2 linked regions of the Salmonirosea aquatica genome follow. The main gene of each other region encodes a partner of the protein of the gene in region 2 in a complex. Links are inferred from orthologs where the notes say so. Each region holds a gene or a part of one and is shown on either strand. Other genes may lie near its edges.

Region 1 (5,932 bases), 3.9 Mb from region 2 along the record:
CGGGTACCGAACAGGTAAATTTCCATGCGTTCGACCCCCGTAGCCCGGATGTGCCGGTTGATGCCTGGCCACTGATTCTCGGGAGCATGGTGTTCTTTATATTTTTCGATCAGGGCGGGGTCGTCCTTCAAGTCGAGGGTCAGGCAATAGCGCTTCATAGGCTGGTTTTCAAAGAGAGACGATGTTTTGACGGGAATCACCCGGTCTCTTTGTCAAAGTAGCAAATGTCCGAACTTTACCTTTCGGAAATACTGGTTTGCCGCGCAATTTTTCCCTGAACCCACGGTTTCTCCATCCCCTCAGAAACAAAACAAGCAGCTATCGTTCTAGCGACAGCTGCTGTTTAGCGATTTAACCCACTAAAAATGAAGTTCTTTTGGCCGTTTCGGCAGTCTAGGCGCTAATGCGGGTTTCGACCTGATCGAGGATTTCGGCTATTTCTTTGATTTTCCGACGCGACACCATGGCCTGTTTACCACACGACATCCGGATTACCCGGTCGTCGTCCAAGCGCTCGGCGATATAGTCGGTATTGATAATGAACGATTTGTGCACCCGCAGGAAGCTTTCGTCGAGGTGTTCGGTCAGAGATTTCAAAGTCCGGGACACCAGATAACGCTTGCCGCGGCAGGTATAGATGAATGTATAATTTCCCTCTCCTTCAAGACAGGTGATATCCCCGGGCTTCAGCCAAAGTGTTTGATTGAGCAAATGGACCGCGATTTCCGATGCTTCAAAGGGTTTGGCGAATTCAGAAATACTACTGATCGAGTAATTGGAAAAGGTTTTCATAAGTCTTAGTATGTTATGGTTTTAAGGAATCGATGGATCAAATTTAGCCCATGGTACCTTCCAAAAAAAGTACGTAGAAATACCTATTCCATCATAACAACATCATTATCAGTATTTTAAAAACAAGGCCTCGCTAAAAAGGCGTAACGCCACTTGGTAAAACACGTAGTTCTACGTATTGCTAAATTGGAATAAATTCGGGTGGTTTTACCCTGCTCCTGCATCGGAAATAATTTTTACCCAGCGATAGCCCCGGCAAGCCGTACAAACATTTCCTATCTTTGCTCCCTGTTTATCCCAATCTGATCGCTTTTTTATTTGTATATGATTACCGAACAAGTACACGCGTTGCTAACTGAAATTGATCAGTCGGAGGTCGCCAGCCCAGAACAGCTGGAAACCTTCCGCCTGCGATACCTGAGCAAAAAGGGAGTGGTCACCGCGTTGTTTGAACAACTGAAGCAGATCGAACCCGAACAGCGTCGTGCAGTGGGACAGGAGTTGAACAAACTAAAAAACCGGGCTCAGGAGCGCTTTCAGGAGTTCGGCCAGCGGCTGGAAGCTTCGGGACCCATGTCAGCAGGACCGACGGTAGACCTCACCCTACCCGTGGTACCCAACCAATTGGGCAGCCTGCATCCGCTCACGATCGTACGCCGGCGCATCATCGAAATATTCGAGCGGATTGGTTTCAATGTAGCCTACGGTCCCGAAATAGAAACCGACTGGTATAATTTCGGCGCGCTCAATTTTCCCGACAATCACCCTGCCCGCGAAATGCAGGATACCTTCTTTATTGAAAAAAACGGTGGACCCGTGCGGGATGATGTGCTGCTACGTACGCACACTTCCAATGTACAGGTACGGCTGATGGAGCACAAGCGCCCTCCGATTCGTTCCATTATGCCGGGACGCGTGTTTCGCAATGAGGCCATATCGGCGCGGGCGCACTGCGTGTTCCACCAGGTGGAAGGGCTTTATGTCGATACGAATGTAAGTTTCCGGGACTTGAAGGATACCCTGTATCATTTCGCCAAGGAAATGTTTGATAAGGACTCCCAGATCAGGCTTCGTCCTTCGTACTTTCCTTTCACGGAGCCAAGCGCCGAGATTGACGTTTCCTGTTTTATCTGTAAGGGAGCGGGCTGCAATGTTTGTAAGTATTCGGGTTGGGTCGAAATCGCGGGTTCGGGAATGGTAGACCCGGCCGTACTCTCCAATTGCGGCATCGACCCCGAGGAATTTACGGGCTTTGCCTTTGGCATGGGCATCGAGCGAATCACCATGCTGCGCTACGGCATTAAAGATTTACGCCTGTTCACCGAAAACGATGTCCGGTTTTTAGGTCAGTTTAAGGGAGCGTGAAGGAAGGGGCAAAGTAGCATAGTGACAAAGGCACTAAGACACAAAGTCTTTGGAAACAGGAAGCTAATCGTACAAAGCTACCCTATCCCCTACAAGCAAGAACTCAGCTTTCAGAAAGAATCTAGGAAGTCCAAAGTGGGGTACCATGAGGTACCCCACTTTGGACTTCCTTTTAAAACCTCGTTTCCAGATAATGAGGCAGCATCCGGTGCCACACCCACCACTCGTGCGGCATATCGGCCCCCCAAATGTCCAGCTCATGGGGCACGTATTTGCTCTGTAGAATTCCCGAAATATGGCGGGCTGAGTTCGGATCCTCATAAGCTCCCGACCCTGACACCAAATGAATGTGCCGGCTTTGGCGGTAAAGGTCCAGATGCCACTCTGCGTTGAGATTGCGTAGATAGTGAGCGGGTGAATTGAAATATACGTTGTCGTCGTAGTAGCCCCGGGTATAGACACTGAGATCATAACAGCCACTCATGGCCAACACCCCATGAATGATGTCCGGGTGTTTGAAGAAGAGATTGGCCGCATTCAGAGCACCAAACGAAACGCCACAAGTAATAATCGGAGTTTCGGGGCTGGTGGTCTCCCGCACAAAAGGAATTACCTCCCGCACGATATAATCATTATAATGCTGGTGTCGAACGGCCTGATCGTAGCCGTGCATGTAGTCGTTGAGCCAGCTTTCGCTGTTGATACTTCCAACGCAGTATACTTTGACTTTGCCTGATTCGATGAAAGGCCGGATCGTTTCGATCAATCCGTAACGTTCGTATTCAAGGTAATCGGAAGCAGCTGTGGGAAACATGAGCAACGCCGTACCATAATGGCCATACACGGCCACGCTCATATTCTTATTCAATGAAGGGCTATACCATTCCGTAATATCTCGCTGCATACTGTGTAATTAAACGTAGAGGAAACCTGCTTTTTTGATTTGGACGATCGGAGCCGGACAAGAGTCCGGGTATCGGTATATTCATCCAAACAGAATCATAAAGACTATTCCAGCTTGATGTGTTTTGTTATAGTAAACCCTTGTTTAATGATATTTTGTATTATAGCCTTTTATTGGCTAGTCTACATTGCCCATACGCACGTCACATCAAAGATACTTTTTTCTCGCAATTCTCAAAATAATACAATTTTAATACCTGTTTTTCTTTTTAAAATTATAAGAACCTGCATCCAAAATACGATTCTGAGGTACCTTTGGTCACTTGGTGTAACAGTTTACAGCAGCTGATCGAAATGGCTGGACAAGGAATGACGTATTGACAGTAGCTGGGGAATTATTGATACAATACGCGCCAAAATTTCCGATTTCAGGCTAAGGTACATCCTTTTATATAATAGAACTATATAATTCATATTGTATAGTAAATAGTCAAAACTAAGGATCAGCAGTCATGAACTTTAACCAATATACTTTAAAAGCGCAGGAGGTGATCCAGCAGGCGGCACAGATCGCCCAGGCAAACCAGCAACAGGCCGTTGAAACCGGCCACGTCCTGCAAGCTATTTTGCATGAGGACGTCAACACATCCACTTTTCTGATGAAGAAACTGGATGTGAATCAGACAGTACTCGAACAAGCCCTGGAGGCCATTGTAAAGGGCTACCCCAAGGTAAGCGGAGCACAGACCTACCTGGGCACGGATCTAACCAATGCCCTGAATAAGGCCCAGACTTACCTGAAAGAATTTGGTGACGAATTCGTCAGCATCGAACTGATACTTCTCGGTCTGGTCTCCGGGAAAGATTCGGTGGCTCAGTTGATGAAAGACGCCGGATTTAAGGAAAAAGAATTGAAACAAGCTATCAAGGAACTTAGAGGTAAAAATAATCCTGTGAAAGATCAAAACGCCGAAGCAAAATACCGTTCTCTCGAACGTTACAGTAAAAACCTGAATGAATTGGCGCAAGCCGGAAAGATCGACCCCGTAATCGGACGTGACGAAGAGATTCGCCGCGTGCTGCAAATCCTGAGCCGTCGTACCAAGAACAACCCGATCCTGCTTGGTGAGCCGGGCGTGGGTAAGACGGCCATTGTGGAAGGACTGGCCCAGCGCATCGTGCAGGGCGACGTACCCGAAAACCTGAAATCAAAAATTATCGCCTCGCTCGATATGGGCCTGCTGATTGCAGGTGCCAAGTATAAAGGCGAATTTGAAGAGCGTTTGAAAGCAGTTATTAAGGAAGTCACTGACTCGGAAGGAGAAATCATTCTGTTCATCGACGAAATCCACACCCTCATCGGAGCGGGCGGCGGCGGTGAAAGTGCCATGGATGCCGCCAACCTGCTGAAGCCTGCGCTGGCCCGGGGCGAACTACATGCCATTGGGGCTACTACTCTGAAAGAGTACCAGAAGTACATGGAGAAGGATAAAGCCCTTGAGCGCCGGTTCCAGGCGGTAATGGTGGACGAACCTTCTGTGCCCGACGCCATCAGCATCCTGCGGGGGATAAAAGATAAATATGAACTACACCACGGGGTACGTGTGCAGGACGACGCGGTGATAGCCGCCGTAGAATTATCCAATCGGTACATCAGCGACCGGTTTCTGCCTGACAAGGCCATCGACCTCATGGACGAGGCGGCCGCCAAACTTCGCCTGGAAATGGACAGCGTACCTGAAGAATTGGATGAGTTGAACCGCCGCATCATGCAGTTGGAGATCGAGCGTGAAGCGATTCGCCGGGAAGACAACCGCGAAAAGGAAACGGTGTTGAACAAGGAGATTGCCGACCTGAGCGAAGAACGTGATGCCCTGAAAGCCGAATGGGAAAACGAGAAAGGTGCCGTGAACGAGATCCGGTCTCTGAAAGAGTCCGTAGATCAACTTCGCCTGGAAGCCGAGCAGGCCGAGCGGGCCGGAGACTTTGGTAAGGTTGCCGAGATCCGCTACGGGCGCATTCCCGAAGCTCAGCAAAAACTGGATACCTTACAAAAATCAGAAGGTGACCGTCGCCTGATGCAGGAAGAAATCGGCGCCGAGGATATCGCCGAAGTAGTGGCTAAATGGACGGGAATTCCCGTTCAGAAAATGCTCCAGAGTGACCGTGAGAAACTTCTGCACCTGGAAGATCGGCTGCACCAGCGCGTAGCCGGACAAAACGAGGCCATTGAGGTAGTATCAGACGCTGTGCGCCGGAGTCGGGCGGGTCTGCAGGACGCCAAGCGGCCCATAGGTAGCTTTCTGTTCTTGGGACCGACGGGGGTAGGTAAAACCGAATTGGCCAAAACGCTGGCCGAGTACCTTTTCAACGACGAAAACGCCATCGTACGCATCGATATGAGCGAGTACCAGGAGCGCCACGCTGTCAGTCGCCTCGTGGGAGCGCCTCCGGGCTACGTGGGCTATGATGAAGGCGGGCAACTGACCGAAGCAGTGCGCCGGAAACCGTACAGTGTGATTCTGCTGGATGAGATCGAGAAGGCCCATCCTGACGTGTGGAATATCCTGCTACAGGTACTTGACGAAGGCCGCCTGACCGACAACAAGGGTAGGGTCGCCAACTTTAAGAATACGATCATCATTATGACCTCCAACATAGGTAGCCATATCATTCAGGAGAAGTTTGCCGAAGATGAGGGTTGGAACCACAGTCTGATTATCGAAGAAGCCAAGCAGGCCGTGCTGGACTTACTGAAAGCCTCCGTACGACCTGAATTTCTCAACCGCATCGACGAAATCGTGCTCTTTGAACCGCTGACCCAACAGAATATCCGCAAGATCGTGGACATTCAGTTCAAGGGAATCCAGAA
Region 2 (7,484 bases):
GGGCGCCCGGCCGTGAACCCGAGATTGCATCGCATACCTGAATGATGGGCGAAATGATGCTGGTTTTTTCGATTTCGTCATGGTGCGCCCCAATCGCATTACAGACTTCGGGATGTTCTTTGTATTTCTTGGCAAGTTCCATGCCTAGCAAGGCGTGTGGCATATCTGACTCTTCGTGCCATACTTTCCCAATATCGTGCAGAAGTCCCGCCCGCTTGGCTAGTTTCGCATTCAGTCCCAGTTCCGAGGCCATGGTTGCGCATAACTTGGCCACTTCGCGGGAGTGCTGCAATAGATTTTGCCCGTATGACGACCGGAATCGCATCCGGCCAATCATCTTCACCAATTCGGGGTGTAGGCCGTGAACGCCCATATCGATAACCGTACGTTCGCCGATTTCGATAATCTCATCCTCGATATTCTTACGGGTTTTGGCCACCACCTCCTCGATGCGGGCGGGGTGAATACGGCCATCCTGAACCAGACGGTGCAGCGACAACCGCGCAATTTCCCGGCGTACCGGATCGAAGCCCGAAATTACGATGGCCTCCGGGGTATCATCCACAATAATTTCCACGCCCGTGGCAGCTTCTAAAGCACGGATGTTCCGGCCTTCCCGACCAATGATCTTCCCTTTGATGTCGTCATTTTCGATATTGAAAACGGAAACACAGTTCTCAATGGCATGTTCGGCCGCTGTCCGCTGGATGGTTTCGATCACGATTTTCTTCGCCTCTTTGGTAGCGGTCAATCGCGACTCCTCCATCACATTTTTTATGTGGGAAGCGGCCCTAGTTTCGGCTTCAGCGCGCAGTGCCTCTACGAGTTGATCGCGTGCTTCTGCGGCGGTGAGATTGGCAATTTTTTCCAACTGGGTCACTTGCTGGTTCAGCATGCGCTCGGCTTCTTCCCGGCGCTTGGTAGCAGTTTCTGTTTGCTGGGCAAGAGCGTTTTTCTGGGCTTCCAGTTCGTTTTCGCGGCGCTTGTTCTGCTCCATCAGCTGCGAGATGTTTTGCTCGCGCTGTTTAAGCTTCTGCTCGTTGGATTGCAGGATACCCCGCTTCTTATTGGCTTCTTCCTCAAATTCCTCCTTTAATCGCAGGTACTTTTCTTTAGCTTCTAAAATCCGGTCTTTCTTAACATTTTCAGCACTCAGTTCGGCATTGCGAAGAATTTCGGCAGCTCTGGCCTGTGCTTCCTGCTCTATTTTGGCGGAAGACTTTTGAAAGAGCGTTTTAGCGATAAAAAAACCGACTGCCAGGGCACTGGCAATGGCAATTAGCATCCATACATATTGTGGCATGACTCATTCCTGTTAACTAGGTGGTTTACGACTGCTGACCTACCCTATACAGGCAATTTATGCACGAAATGGCTCCAATGAAACGATTGTTCTGAGAATAGTTTTACAAACCTACAAGGGCTTCAGAAATGGTAGAATCCAGGTCATCCATCCGGTCTTCGAGGGCAGCTATAAGTTTATTGAGCTGGTCCTGCGCCCTTTGTAGGGCCACCATGCAGTCCACCGATGACAGGGCGACGGCTTCGAGAGGGCCGTGGCCCTTAGCTTCGTGCAACTTTATTTTGTGCATAAAAACTTCATATCCTTCACGGTACATCGACTCCTGCTCAGTGGGCACACTGAGGTTGAAGCCCTTGTCCATGATCTTGATGAATACCGTCGAATACGATTTGGGTCTGATATCATCCATTACAGGGTGTCCTCAAGTATTTCTATGCACTTATCAATCTCAACTATATATCGTTCTACTGAATCTTTCAGTTCGGCTAAACCGTCTGTGGGTGTCAGCTTATTACTGACAATCTTAGCGAAATTTTTAGATTTATTAAAATCTTTTTGTACTAAACTGTACTTTTTCCGGATTTGTTTTAACTCGTCCTCCAGCTGCTTATTGGCAGCCCGGAGTTCAGTATTTTCCCGTTCAAGCTTCAGCAAATCCCACTTTTGCTTGTTCTTGATGGCAATCAGGTGTTTTAGCTTCTCCCTGACGTTGTTCAACTTTACATTTAAACTATGAATCGGATAAACGGGCATCGTACAGGGTTACTTTCGGATAATGGCGCCTAACTCCTTCTCGAAAGAAGCCATCAGGCGTTGCATGGTTTTATCAATTACTTTGTCGGTCAGCGTTTGGCGGGGGTCCTGCAGGATAAAGCTCAGTGCATAGGCTTTCTTACCTGCCAACGATTCGCCCTCATACACATCAAACACATTCACCTCCTGCAGCAACTGCCGCTCAGTGCGGTAAGCTACCTGCCGCAGTGAATCGAAACTTATAGCTTTATCCAACACCAGCGATAAGTCACGACGTACCTCGGGAAATTTGGACACTTCCTGAAACTGCACTCCCTGACCGTATTGCCTGAGGATATAATCCCAGTCGAAATCGGCCCACCAAACCGGGGCTTTCAAGCCCACACTTCTGGTCAAAGTGGGCTGCACGAGCCCCATATTCACCAGATTCTTTTTATTCAAACTCAACGCTACGCCCGACTGGAACACCTTCGTACTCAAAGTTAATGTTTCGCCTACACTTACCCGCATCACGGCCAGAATCCGGCTCACCTGCCCAGCCAAATCATGAAACTGCACCGGCCTGCTTTTTTCCAACCAGCTTTCGGCTTGTACATCGCCCGTCATAAAAACGGATAAATGTTCTTTTTCAACGTACTTCCCGTTGATTTTGTGGTAGGTTTTCCCGAATTCGAAAAGCTTTAAGTTGCTTTGCCGCCGGTTCACATTGTAAGCCAGCGTCTCCAGTCCGGTAAACAACATGGTTTGGCGCATCACCGACAAATCCTCACTCAAATAGTTGAGCACCGGTACGGGGTCGCCACTGAGTTCCTCTGCCAGCAACGCCTGCCCACCCGGCTTAGTCAGTGAATTGTTGATGATCTCATAAAATCCGTTGGCCGCCAGTATTTCCGTGCACCGGAGGCGTAGTCTTTCGGGATCATTGAGCGGGAAGTCAGACAAGAAATCCGCGCCCAAAGCGGGTGAAAGCTCTACATTGCCAAAGCCATAGATCCGCAGAATCTCCTCAATTACATCGGCTTCGCGTTGAACATCCACCCGGTAGGGAGGTACCACGGCCAAAAAACCAACCTCATCCTGGGTCTCAAGTCGAATATCCAGGCTCTCCAGAATAGATTGGATCAAAGAGCGATCTAACACCTTGCCAATCAATCGGTCAATATTCCGATATTTCACGGGCACCCTAAAATCTTCCACGGGTTGCGGATACAGATCTATCACCTCGGAAGACACCCGTCCGCCCGCGATTTCGCGGAGCAGCAATGCCGCCCGCTTGAGCGCATACAGTGGCATATTTGGGTCCGTCCCCCGTTCAAAGCGGAACGATGCATCCGTTTTCAGGCCAAAGCGTTGAGCCGTCCGCCGGATCCAGGTTGGGGAAAAGTAAGCCGATTCCAGAAATATTGCCTTCGTTTCGACCGTTACTCCCGATTTTTTACCTCCGAAAACACCCGCGATGCACATAGGGTCTTCGGCATTACAAATCATCAGATCTTCGTTCGATAGGGTACGTACCTGATCGTCGAGTGTCACGAATGGAGTTCCGGTAGGCAGCGTTTTCACCACTACCTGACTGCCTTTAATCGCCGCCGCATCGAAAGCGTGTAGCGGCTGGCCCAGTTCGTGACACACGTAATTGGTGACATCCACCACATTGTTGATGGGCCGTATTCCGATGGCTTCCAGCCGCTGCCGTAACCACTCCGGCGACTCAGCCACAATAAGCCCACTTACTGTAATGCCGCAGTAGCGAGGCGCGGCTTCGGAGTTTTCAACCCGTACCTCAATTGGCAGATCGTGAGACTCAACGGAAAAGGATTCCACGGAGGGTAGATGTATTTCCCGGCCCAGCACCGCTTTCAGGTCGCGGGCCACGCCGTAGTGCGAAGCAGCATCGGCCCGGTTGGGCGTCAGGCCGATCTCGAACACGTAGTCCGACTCAATCCCAAAGTAGTCGGCGGCGGGGGTACCATTGGGTACATCCGTATCCAGTACCAGAATTCCCGCATGAGAGGTACCCAGTCCCAGTTCATCTTCGGCGCAAATCATCCCCTCCGAAACAGCACCCCGTATTTTGGCTTTTTTCATAACCAGGGGCTGATCGCTCCCCGCAGGGTGCAGCGTGGTACCTACGGTAGCCACGACCACTTTTTGCCCGGCGGCCACATTGGGCGCCCCACACACGATGGACAGGGGTACCTCGCCCCCTACATCCACCGTGGTCAGGCTTAGTTTGTCCGCATCGGGATGTTTTTCACAGGTCAGTACCTGACCGATCACCACACCACGCAAGCCTCCCTTTACGGTTTCGACCTCCTCGATGCCTTCCACTTCCAGCCCCGTATCCGTCAACAGATTGCCAATATCCTCCGGACTTTCTTTTATATCGAGCAGCCCTTTGAGCCACTTGTACGAGATTTTCATGCAGTAAAAAAAATGGCTACCGGCCACCGGCCACTAGCTGTTAGCAATTCGGTGCGCAAAATTAGTGCTTTTCTGCGTTAAATTTTTCCCCTGCCTCGATTGCCGCCGTCAGGGTGTTTTCGGCGGGAGGCAGCGGACAGGCATAATTCGGGGCGTAGGCACAGTAAGGATTATAGGCATCATTAAAATCCAGGATGAGCTTGTTTCCCTTCACTTCTTCTGCCGGAATATCCAGATAGCGCCCTCCGCCGTAGGTTTCCATGCCGGAGGTTGCATCACGGAAAAGGACAGAAATGGTACCTTCATTTTTTAACAGCAGCAACCGCTGAGGTACCCCCTTCACCGTAAAATCGGCGTAAGCCATGCGCTCGTACACGGCTGTGGTACCATCCGTGTAAGGTAGCTTAAGTTCTTTGTCGGCACCATCGTAGGGCGTGAGCTGCGCCATGACCCGATAATCCTGGTCGGGTGCATAGTAGTCGAGCCCGGTAAAAAGTTTTTTGTCTTCCACGGGCGACTCTTCGGACGTCCGAAAGAACTCTTCTTTTTCGTTTCTTTGTTGCTGGAGTTTAGCGGCGTATTGTTCGTCGGGTATTTTTTCCATCTGTGCCGTAGCCGTATCCTCCACCGCAGGCTGAAAAGTTTCGGTGAAGAAGTAGGCCAGAATGGCTACGATCATAATCAGGGTACTCCACCGGACAATTTTATTTTTAAACATAGGGAATCGCTTTTATTTTGGTAAAATTCCGACGATATGCGCTGAATAGCAAATGAGGCAAAGCAAAAATGCGTAATACCTCCTGATACAGCCCCTTGATTTTCTCTGTTTCCAAAACACGCAATACCGATTTCTTTCGCTCTAAATTTATACGGATCGGCCCTGTGCCTCAGCCCAGATCAACTAATCATCTCTAAACAAACTCTATGTTTACCGGCATTATAGAAACCACCGGAACGGTGCTTAAAAGTACCCCCGAAGGTACCAACCTCACTTTTCAACTGCATGCTTCTCTGGCCTCCCAACTGAAAGTGGACCAGAGCCTGAGTCATAATGGCGTGTGCCTCACGGTAACGGCCATTGAGGGCGACACCTACCTGGTGACGGCCGTGGAGGAGACGCTAAAAAAAACCAACCTCGGCCAACTGGTACCCGGAAGCGTAGTGAATCTGGAAAGGTGTATGGCTGCCAACGGCCGCTTCGACGGACATATCGTGCAGGGCCACGTGGACCAGACCGGCGTATGTACCTCCGTACAGGAGCTTAAAGGGAGCTGGTTGTTCGATTTTGCGTTTGATGGCTCTCAAGGCAATATTCTGGTGGAAAAAGGCTCCGTGTGTATCAACGGCGTGAGCCTTACGGTCTTCAACGTCACCGATGATTCGTTCCGCGTCACGATCATCCCCTACACCTATGAGCACACGAATTTTCATGCCTTACAGGCGGGCGATACGGTAAACCTGGAATTCGATATTCTGGGCAAATACGTCCAGCGCATCCTGGGGCGGGCCCGTTGACCGATGTTGGTGGCGTGAAATATTCCTTTTATTTTTACCGTTCCGTAACGAAATGCGATCCGCAAGCCCATGGCTAAAATAAGCACTAACTCCCGCAAAGACCTCTATATTCACATTGGCATTATCCTGTCTCTGATTACGATCTTTTTCCTCGGTTTTTTCTTTCTTTATCTTCCCATGCGTACCAATCACGGCGAATCCATCACCGTGCCCGACCTGCGTAAGATGAATGCCGCCGAATTGGAAGATTTCCTCGATGAGCGCGACTTGCGGTACGAAGTGAGTGACTGTACGTTTGTGCCTAAGGTACCCCCTTTGACGGTGATTTCTCAGTACCCACAGCCGGGCTCCAAGGTGAAGGAGGGCCGCAAGATATACGTAACGGTCGTTTACCGCACGGCTCCCCTGGTCAAGATGCCCAAACTGACCGACATGACCCAGCGGAGTGCGCAAATGCTCCTCAAGAGCGCAGGGCTGGAACTGGGCAACCTGCGCTACGTGCCTGATCTGGCGCAAGGTGCGGTGCTTAAACAGTTGTACAAGGGCGAGGAGATCCTCCCCGAACAGCCCATCGCCAAGGGCTCGAAGATCGATCTGGAGGTAGGTGACGGCCTGGGACAAACAGCGTTCAGCATGCCCAGCGTGATTGGGATGACCCTGGAAGACGCCAAATTCCAGATTGTTGGGGCGGGCTTAAAGGTAGGTCAGATTATGATTGTTGATAAGGAAGAGGCGGAACCCGGCACGGTGATCCGACAAAATCCTGATGCAGGCAATAAAACCCGCATCGGGGACGTAATTGACCTATGGGTTATTCGCCCGCTTGAAGACACGAATGAGGAACCTCAAACTGACCAGTAATTTTACGCTTTTTTTTTGCCGGGCAATCCTTGTCTTCCTGTGCCTCTGGCTGGGCGGAGCTACCTCACTTTGGGCCCAGCTCGAACTTGTGCCACTGGAAGCGGGAATAGGGCAAGAAGCTCTAATACCTGCCAAAGCGGCCCGTGTGGAAACTTTGCAACTTCCCTTTTTTGACGATTTCTCTACTGCTACTTCCACCCATCCCGATCCGCAACTGTGGATGTCGGGCAGCGGGGTTTACATCAACAACACACTCACTACGCAACAGCCATCCATCAACGTGGCCACCTTCGACGGCTTGAAAGCGGATGGGGTACCTTATAATTTTACCAATGAGCAATCACAGGGTGATTCGGATACGCTTACTTCGCAGCCCATTAGCCTGGCTGGTCTTAAGCCCGCCGACTCGCTGTATATTAGCTATTACTGGCAAGCCAAAGGATTAGGCGAGCTTCCCGACCGCACCGACACGCTTCAGCTCGAATTTCTGAACAGTAACGGGGCATGGATAGCGGTGTGGAAACAAGCGGGGGGTACCTTCGATTCGCTGTTCCAGCAGACATTCATTCGCATTGTCGACCCCGCCTACCTGCACAGCAATTTCCAGTTCCGGTTCCGGGCATCCGGC

The links. The genes of interacting proteins can lie anywhere in the genome.
Region 1: the proteins of pheT (region 2) and pheS are in contact, whole or in part, in a crystal structure (PDB 6P24), measured with the Escherichia coli proteins. The link is inferred for Salmonirosea aquatica from one-to-one orthologs.

What each region holds. Positions count from the first base shown.
Region 1 is NZ_WHLY01000002.1:4,928,867-4,934,798, reverse strand. Bases 354-3,136 are described here. They hold pheS (phenylalanine--tRNA ligase subunit alpha), read left to right. Parts: upstream 354-1,116; coding sequence 1,117-2,157; downstream 2,158-3,136. Other genes in these bases: GBK04_RS21485 (esterase family protein), read right to left, coding at 2,330-3,061; GBK04_RS21495 (LytR/AlgR family response regulator transcription factor), read right to left, coding at 394-792. In the rest of the region: GBK04_RS21500 (L-rhamnose mutarotase), read right to left, coding at 1-158; ATP-dependent chaperone ClpB, read left to right, coding at 3,573-5,932.
Region 2 is NZ_WHLY01000002.1:998,827-1,006,310, forward strand. What follows is about bases 1,774-4,871. They hold pheT (phenylalanine--tRNA ligase subunit beta), read right to left. Parts: upstream 4,481-4,871; coding sequence 2,066-4,480; downstream 1,774-2,065. Other genes in these bases: GBK04_RS05305 (hypothetical protein), read right to left, coding at 1,774-2,056; GBK04_RS05315 (DUF1684 domain-containing protein), read right to left, coding at 4,542-4,871. Also shown: rny (ribonuclease Y), read right to left, coding at 1-1,303; GBK04_RS05300 (cell division protein ZapA), read right to left, coding at 1,407-1,712; more of GBK04_RS05305, read right to left, coding at 1,712-1,773; more of GBK04_RS05315, read right to left, coding at 4,872-5,198; GBK04_RS05320 (riboflavin synthase), read left to right, coding at 5,405-5,995; GBK04_RS05325 (PASTA domain-containing protein), read left to right, coding at 6,065-6,856; GBK04_RS05330 (T9SS type A sorting domain-containing protein), read left to right, coding at 6,831-7,484.